DNA from 2 places in the Streptosporangium sp. NPDC087985 genome. Region 2 is predicted to be linked to the other one. Evidence: riboswitches for the same ligand, from Rfam matches in the RefSeq annotation. Region 2 holds a riboswitch; the other holds the start of a gene.

Region 1 (4,412 bases), on a different contig from region 2:
AAGCGACGCCGCCCTGACCTGCGTCCAGCTTAGAGCGAGATACGTGATTCACAGCGAAGGCCCGGCCCACCGGTAGGAGCGGCGAGCCGGGCCGACGTGCGGGGAGATCCGCGCGGACCGCGCTGCCACGGGATCTGCCGGCGTTTCCCGACGGATGGATGGAACGGCTACGTCAGACTGCCCGGACGGACTCCGCCTGGGGACCCTTCTGGCCCTGGGTGATCTCGAACTCGACCCGCTGGCCCTGTTCGAGCGCACGATAGCCGTCCATCATGATCGCGGAGTAATGGACGAACACATCCTTACCACCGTCGACCGCGATGAAGCCGTAGCCCTTGTCCGCGTTGAACCATTTGACGGTGCCTTGCGCCACTTCCGACTCCTCTTACTGGGCTTGAGGACATCGCCCATTCCTCTCGCGAAGCCCCCAATCTTCGAGGCATGGACATCGCCTACGTCGATCATTGTCGACGATACCCGTGGGACACCGTGGGGCAACAGAGTCAATCAGAAAACCACTACTTTACGCACGCATTCAGGGCCGGAACCGTGTTTTGCCGGAGCGTTTGTTCGGTCAGAAATCGAATCACATTCCTGGGCCACCGGCCCGGACTCCCCCCCACATGACACGACACCCGCACGCGGCCAGGCCGGGTGCGGGTGTCGTGGAGATGCGGTGCGGGCACCGCTGGAGATGCCGAGGATCAGCCTCCGGCGACCGCCGGAATGATGGAGACCTGAACGCCGGACGGCGTGGCCGTGTCGAGATTGTCCGCGAAACGGACGTCCTCATCCCCGACGTACACATTGACAAAACGGCGAATCTTGCCCGTCTCATCAAGAATGCGAGCACCAATCCCGGGGAAGTCGGCGTCGAGCTTCTGCAGAACCTCGCGCAGCGTCGCTCCTTCTCCACCCACCTCGGAGGAGCCGTCGGTGTAGGTCCGGAGAATAGTCGGAATCCGCACAGAAACGCTCATAACTCAGTACCTTTCACATATTTTCAGGCGATAACCGTACGGAATGCGTCGAGAGACGGACGGATGACAGCGGTGGGGCGCGCCTGGCCCGCCACCGCATCGAGGGTCTTGAGACCGTCACCGGTGTTGAGGACCACGGTCTCGGCGTCGGGGTCGATCCGCCCCGAGGCGACCAGCTTGCGCAGCACGCCGACGGTGACTCCGCCCGCGGTCTCGGCGAAGATCCCCTCGGTCCTGGCCAGCAGCCGGATCGCGTCGACGATCTCGGTGTCCGTGACGTCCTCCACCCCGCCGCCGGTGCGCCGGGCGATGTCCAGCACGTAGGGACCGTCGGCGGGGTTCCCGATCGCCAGCGACTTGGCTATGGTGTCGGGCCTGACCGGGCGGATCACGTCGTGGCCCGCCTTGTAGGCGGCCGAGACCGGCGAGCACCCCTCGGCCTGGGCACCGAAGATCTTGTACGGCCTGTCCTCGACGAGGCCGAGTGCGATCAACTCCTTGAACGCCTTGTCGATCTTCGTGAGCTGGGAGCCGGACGCGACCGGGATGACGATCTGGTCGGGGATGCGCCAGCCGAGCTGCTCGGCGATCTCGTAGGCCAGGGTCTTGGAGCCCTCGGCGTAGTAGGGCCGCAGGTTGACGTTCGCGAAGCCCCACCTCTCGCCCAGCTCGTCCCCGATGAGCTCGGAGCAGAAGCGGTTCACGTCGTCGTAGGTGCCCTCGATGCCGATGAGCCGGCCCCCGTACACCGACGCCATGACGATCTTGGCCTGCTCCAGGTCCGCGGGGATGAACACGCAGGCGTCCAGCCCAGCCCGGGCGGCGGCCGCGGTCACCGCGCCCGCCAGGTTGCCGGTGGAGGAGCAGGAGAGGGTGTGGAAGCCGAAGTTGCGGGCCGCCTCGACGGCGATGGCCACCACGCGGTCCTTGAAGGAGTGCGTGGGGTTGCCCGAGTCGTCCTTCACGTGCAGCGAGCGCAGGCCCAGCTCGCGGGCGAGGTTGCCGGCGTTGACGAGCCTGGTCCAGCCGGGGTTCATGTTGGGCTTGGTGGCCACATCCGCCGGGACGGGCAGCAGGGAGCGGTAACGCCAGATGCTGGCAGGGCCCTCGGCGATCTGCTCACGGGTCACGTGCCCGAAGTCGTAGGCGATCTCCAGGGGCCCGAAACACTCGGCACAGGCGAAGTCGGGACCGAGGTCGTAGCGGGCACCGCACTCGCGACAGGACAGCGCCACGGCGGGGCCGAAGCGCCGGCTCCGCGTGTCTTCGACACGGCCGAGCGAGGAGGTGGAGGTGGTTTCACTGCTTGCGAGCGCCATGAAGCGAGGCCTTTCCCTCATCTTCGTCTGCGACCACCCTGGTCGCAGACCGGAATTGGCACCTGTCCCGGCCGACCTCGTCAGATCACGAGTCTTGAACCGGGAGGGTTGCCGGGGCTTCGCAGGGCCGGTCCCTCCACCCCTCTGGATGAGCAAATATTCAGTTGGAGACCTGACGAGCAGGTCGTACGCACTCTACCTCGCCTTCCCGTCACCCTGACCAGATGTCTCACTCCGCGAGATGCAACGTGTTACCTGTCGGACAGCCGGATCAGAGCCGCCGGCCGTGGAACGGACCGCCCACACCTGCCCGCAGCCGGATCATTAACGCTACGGCGGGGTCAGGGGTCACCGCCCCGCGTCCCGTCCGTTCTCGGAGAGCCAACGGCGCTCCACCCCGGACGGGCATTCGATCACCCGTCCGGCGCGGAGCGCCGTCCCACTTCCGGCCTGCGCCGTCATCCACGCCCCAGGATGATCACTCTGGGCGTGGGTTACGGCGCGCTGTAGCCCAGGCTGTAGTTGCCGGAGCCGCTGAATGCGTTCACGCGGTAACGGTAGTAGCCGGGCGTGCCGGTATAGCTGATCTTCTCGTCGGGGTTCGGACTGTCGGAGGTGGCGACGGTAACCCAGGCCCGGCCGTTCCACTTCTGCAGATAGAGGTCGAAGTCGGTGCCGTCGGGGCCGTCCAGGCAGCCGGAGTGGACACCTCTCGCGTTCGACCGGTAGTACAGGTTGTTCGGCTGGTAGGCGGATTTACCGCTGGCCAGCGTGCCGGTGACGGTCTTCGCGTAGCCGGTGCAGAAGCTCGAAGTCGGCGGAGTCGTCGGAGTCGGCGGAGTCGTCGGTGAGATCGGTGGCGGCGGAGTGGAACCGGCGCTGGTCATCAAGGTCAGGCCGTACGCCGAGAGGATCGGGGCGATCGGCTGGAAGTAGGTGACTCCCCCGGAGGTGCAGTCGCCGGAGCCGCCGGAGGTGACCCCTTGAGCCTGGTCGACGGCGATGAAGGAACCACCGGAGTCGCCGGGCTCGGCACAGACGTTGGTCCGGACCAGTTCGTTGATGGTGCCCTGGGGGTAGGTGACGCTGGTGTTGCGCTGCTGGATGGTGCCGCAGTGCCAGCCGGTGGTGGAGCCCGATCGGCAGACCGAGGCGCCCTCGATGGACGCGGTGAAGCCGGCGACGTTCACCACGCCGCCGGTGCCGTTGCTCACCGATGACGTGGGCGTCCAGTCGCCGTTCACCGCGACCCAGGAGTAGTCGTTGCCCGGGAAGGTCGACGCCTGGAAGACGCCTTGATTTTCCTGGTTGAAGCCGGCCGTGGTGTCGCCCGTCGTCCCGCAGTGACCGGCGCTGACGAAACCGTTCTGGGTCCCCTTGGTCACGGGGAAACCGATCGAACAGCGTTCGGTGCTGTTGATGTAGTAGGCGTTGCCGCCCACCAGATCGTAGAAGAGCTGAGGCCGTTCAATGGACGACACCACCCGCACCGCGACCGGATCCACATCGGAGGCCTCGATGACGGCCGCGGTCGTCGAGGGCGCGTCGGACAGGATGACGACCTTGTTGGTCCTCACATCGACATAACGCACCAGTCCGTTCCGGTGGGCGGACAGAGCGGCGTCGACCTTGTCGATGATCGCGTTGAGCTCCGTGAGCGGCCGCTTGACGATCTCGGCCCGGGCCCCCTTGGAGACGATCGCGGGGACGTGGCCTTCATTGGTGGTGGCCACCACGAGGGTCTGTGCGAGGTCTCCCGACAGCCAGGAGCCACCGAAGTCGCTGCCGAGCTCCCCGCGGAGCCGCACCTCGACCGACGCCAGGCGGATCTCGTTGAGCAGGCGGGTCTGGGCCTGCTGCCTGGTCAGATGGAGATCGCGCTGGAGTGCCTCCAGCATGCCCGGCGGCGGTTTCGCGGCGACCACAGCGGCTGCGACGTCTGGTGTGCGGGACGTGCGGGATTGGGCGACGGCCGGAGCGGCCGTCAGGGTCAGGGCGGTGATCGCCAGAACGCATCCCGTGGTAACGCTGTGTCTGCGGGGCATGGGTCTCTCCTCGACCTCGGCTTTCCAGCATGAGGGGGGAGATCGCCTCGTATCACTCGTTGATCATG
Region 2 (4,412 bases):
GCCCGCCGTACGGAACACTGGCCGGTTACCGCGACGGGGCACTCGTCGCGCCCGTGCCGGACGGCTCGTGCGACATCACCGCCCACGTGGCCCTGGACGCCTGCGCGGCCGCCGGAGAGCGCGCAGGGGCCGTCACGACGGCCCTGACCACCCAGCGGCAGGCACTACGCGCCCTCGGCGTCACCGGCTCCCGCCCGCCCGTCGACCGCGCCCGCAGCGACCCCCGCGGCTACCTCCACGCCCTGGCCAGGTCCTCGGAGGAGGCGGAGCTGATCGCCCCCGAAGGGCTCGGCGCCTTCGGCTGGCTCACCCAGGACCGCCTCTGAAGACGGAGCCCGCAGACAGATCGGCACCGGGCGGGGTGGGTCAGACGCGGACCTGGAGGGACTCCAGGCCTCGGATGACGTAGCCGGGGCCCCAGGTGGGCTCGGCGGTCAGTTCGAGCTTCGGCGCCTTGCGCAGCAGCGCGCCGAACGACTCGACCAGCTCGATCCTGGCCAGCGGCGCGCCCAGGCAGAAGTGGATGCCCGCGCCGAAGGAGATGTGTGGGTTGTCCACCCGGCCGACGTCCAGGCGGTCGGGGTCGGCGAACACCTCGGGGTCGCGGTTGGCCGAGCCGAACAGCAGCGCCACCTCGGTACCTCGCGGGATGTCCACCCCGCCCACCGTGATGTCCTCCAGGACCCAGCGCTCGAACATCTGCAGCGGGGTGTCCCACCGCATCAGCTCCTCGATCGCCGTGGGCAGCAGGCCGTGGTCGGCGCGGAGGCGCTCCAGCTCGGCCGGGTTGCGGAACAGCGACCACCAGCCGTTGCCGGTGACGTTGACGGTGGCCTCGTGCCCGGCGTTGAGCAGCAGCACGCAGGTGCCGACCAGCTCCTCCTCGGTGAGCTTGTCACCCTCGTCCGCCACCAGGGCCAGCGCGCTGATCAGGTCGTCACCGGGGTCCGCCCGGCGGGCACGGGCCAGCTCGACGAGGTAGGCCGAGAACTCCTCCGCCGCGCGCACCGCGGTGTGCTGGGCCTCGACCGAGGGGCTGAGCTCGTACATCCCGCAGATGTCGGCGGACCAGGGCCGCAGCAGGTGCCGGTCGGCCTCGGGAACGCCGAGCATCTCGGCGATCACGGTCACCGGGAGGGGTTCGGCCACCTCGGCGATCAGGTCACCGCCGCCGCGCTCGACGAACCCGTCCACCAGCTCGCCGGCGATCCGGGCGACCTTGGGACGGAGCGCCTCGACCATGCGCGGGGTGAACGCCTTGGACACCAGCCGCCGCAGCCGGGTGTGGACCGGCGGCTCGACGTCCAGCATCCCGGCCCTGACCACCCGCCAGAACGGGTCCTGGAACTCGGGGTCGTCCGGCCTGCCGAACTCGGCGTGCGTGGCCACGTGCAGGTAGGAGCGGCCGAGCCTGCGGTCGCGCAGCAGCGCGTTGACGTCGGCGTGCCGGGCGATCAGCCACTGGCCGGTCGGCTCGAAGAAGCTGACCGGGCGCTGCCGCCTCAGCTCGTCGTAGACCTCGTAGGGATGGGCGACGAATTCCGGATTCCAAGGATCAAAGCGCACGTAAGCATCCTAATGTTGACTTAAGACTCAGTCTGCTTGTCCGGCCCGTGGCGTCGGTTATAGTTCCCCCCATAGGTCATGAGTGCCAGTGACAAGCCCCGGCTCGCTGGCCGGCAACCCTCGCGTCCGCGGCGGGGTGCCCCGGGTGAGGACCTGGTCCGGCACGAGGTGTGCCGGGCAAGCGCGGGCTCCACGCACCAACGCCATGGGTTGGGGTCCGATGACCTCCAAGGAGCCTTGGCGTGTCCGCACTGACGATCTCCACCACCGCCGCAGCCGTCCCCTCGACCCGCGTCTCCGACGATCGGCGGATCCCCAGGGTTCTCGGCTCGGACCTTGAGGTCCCCGCCAAGGGCGGCAGGCTCGTCCCCTACGCCAACCTCGACTACGCCGCCAGCGCGCCCTGTCTGGAGCCGGTGAGCGCCGCCGTCACCGCCGCGCTCCCGGCCTACTCCAGTGTCCACCGCGGCGCCGGATACGCCTCCCAGCTCACCACGGCCCGCTACGAGCAGGCCCGGAACACGGTCCGCTCCTTCATCGGCACGCGCCCCGGCGACGCGGTGATCTTCACGCGGAACACCACCGACGCGACCAACCTGCTGGCCCGCAGCCTGCCCGAGGGGACCACCGTCGTGGTCTTCGACACCGAGCACCACGCCTCGCTCCTGCCCTGGGCCGACACCGTACGGCTCGCGCCTCCCGCCCTCCCCGGCGAGGCGGTCCGCGCCGTCGACGAGGTACTGGCCGGGATCGACGGCCCCACGCTGCTGGTCGTGACCGCGGCCTCCAACGTCACGGGCGAGCTCTGGCCGATCGCCGCCCTGGCCCATATCGCCCACCGGCACGGCGCCCGCATCCTCGTCGACGCCGCCCAGCTCGTCCCGCACCGCCCTCTCAACCTGACCGCGCTGGACCTGGACTACGTGGTCTTCTCCGGCCACAAGCTCTACGCCCCGTTCGGCGCGGGCGCCCTGATCGGCCGCGCCGACTGGCTGTCGGAGGCGGAGCCGTACCTGCGGGGCGGCGGCGCGGTGAAGGCCGTCGACGACGACGGGACCGAGTGGCACACCGACCCCGAGGCCCGCCACGAGGCCGGCACCCCCAACGTCCTGGGCGCCATCGCCCTGGCCGCCGCCTGCGACGCGCTGACCGCCACCGGCTGGAGCGCGCTGCTCCGGGAGGAGGAGCGCCTGATCGGACGCCTCCGCGCCGGCCTCGCCGCCGTCGAGGGCGTCCACGAGCTCTCCCTGTGGGGACCCGGCCACCCCCGCGTCGGCATCGTCTCCTTCGTGGTGGACGGCTTCACCGCCCGCGAGGTCGCCGAGGTCCTGTCCGGTGAGTACGGCATCGGCGTGCGCGACGGCAAGTTCTGCGCCCACCCCTTCGTCCGGCACCTCCTCGGAGCCAAGGACGGTGGCTGCGACGACGTCACCGCCTCCGCCGTCCGTGCCTCGATCGGGATCGGCACCACCGAGGAGCACGTCGACCGTCTGGTCGCCGCCCTGCGGGAGCTTGTCTCGCGGGACTGACGTGGCAGCATGGTCCTATGACTGAGCGTCGCGCCGGAGACGGGCCCCGGGAGATCAGCGTGGGGATGGGCGCCGGAGCGAGCGCCGTGCAGGGAGCGCGGGGCAAGGAGCTGGCGACCGAGGACATGGTCCTCAACATCGGACCGCAGCATCCGTCCACACACGGGGTGCTGCGGTTGCGGCTCACGCTGGACGGAGAGCGGATCAGCGCGGCCGAACCGATCGTGGGCTACATGCACCGCGGCGCGGAGAAGCTGTTCGAGGTGCGTGACTACCGGCAGATCATCGTGCTGGCCAACCGGCACGACTGGCTGTCGGCGTTCTCCAACGAGCTGGGCGTCGTGCTCGCGGTGGAGCGGATGCTCGGCATGGAGGTGCCGGTCCGGGCGGTCTGGACGCGCACCCTGCTGGCCGAGCTCAACCGGGTGCTCAGCCACCTGATGTTCCTCGGGTCCTACCCGCTGGAGCTCGGCGCGATCACCCCGGTCTTCTACGCGTTCCGGGAGCGCGAGACCCTCCAGGCCGTGATGGAGGAGATCTCCGGCGGGCGGATGCACTACATGTTCAACCGGGTCGGCGGCCTCAAGGAGGACCTGCCGGAGGGGTGGACGGACCGGACCTCGCGCGCCGTCGCGGACGTGCGGCGGCGGCTGCCCGACATCGAGAACCTGATCGCCGGGAACGAGATCTTCCTGGCCCGCACGGTCGGGGTGGGCGTGCTGGACCGTGAAACGATCATGCAGTACGGCGTGAGCGGCCCGATCGCCCGTGCCTCCGGGGTGGACATGGACCTGCGCAGGGACGAGCCCTACCTCGCCTACGGCGAGCTGCCGGTGAAGGTCGTCACCCGGTCGGCCGGAGACTGCCACGCCCGGTTCGAGGTGCTGCTGGAGCAGGTGAAGGTCTCCCTGGACCTGGCCGACGCCTGCCTGGAACGGCTCCGGGAGCTGCCGCAGGGGCCGATCAACCAGCGCCTGCCCAAGGTGCTCAAGGTCCCCGAGGGCCACACCTACGCCTGGACCGAGAACCCGCTCGGCATCAACGGCTACTACCTGGTCTCCCGCGGCGAGAAGACCCCGTGGCGGCTGAAGCTCCGCTCGGCCTCCTACAACAACGTCCAGGTGCTGCGCGAGATGCTCCCGGGCCATCTGCTGGCCGACATGGTCGCCATCCTCGGATCGATGTTCTTCGTCGTGGGCGACATCGACAAGTGACGGGCGGGCGGCCGGCTAGCGGTTGTCCTCCTCCGAGGAGTCCTTCGGCACCCTGCAGCAGTACTCCAGGTAGAGCGCGGCGCAGACCAGCACCACGCAGCCG

Evidence for each region. Region 2 has a riboswitch for S-adenosylmethionine ahead of ACIN94_RS24980 (aminotransferase class V-fold PLP-dependent enzyme). Riboswitches for the same ligand answer to the same signal wherever they lie in the genome.
Region 1: linked by a shared signal. The riboswitch ahead of thrC (threonine synthase) and the one ahead of ACIN94_RS24980 (aminotransferase class V-fold PLP-dependent enzyme) in region 2 are both predicted to bind S-adenosylmethionine.

The regions. Positions count from the first base shown of each region.
Region 1 is NZ_JBIUTQ010000005.1:355,193-359,604, forward strand. It holds gene ACIN94_RS14735 (cold-shock protein) at 173-373, opposite strand; gene ACIN94_RS14740 (MoaD/ThiS family protein) at 705-980, opposite strand; gene thrC (threonine synthase) at 1,004-2,299, opposite strand; SAM riboswitch class I at 2,314-2,454, opposite strand; gene ACIN94_RS14750 (S1 family peptidase) at 2,794-4,344, opposite strand.
Region 2 is NZ_JBIUTQ010000016.1:98,598-103,009, forward strand. It holds gene ACIN94_RS24970 (SAM-dependent methyltransferase) at 1-326, shown strand, start outside; gene ACIN94_RS24975 (cytochrome P450) at 367-1,566, opposite strand; SAM riboswitch class IV at 1,641-1,756, shown strand; gene ACIN94_RS24980 (aminotransferase class V-fold PLP-dependent enzyme) at 1,809-3,095, shown strand; gene ACIN94_RS24985 (NADH-quinone oxidoreductase subunit D) at 3,113-4,309, shown strand; gene ACIN94_RS24990 (DUF3180 domain-containing protein) at 4,325-4,412, opposite strand, start outside.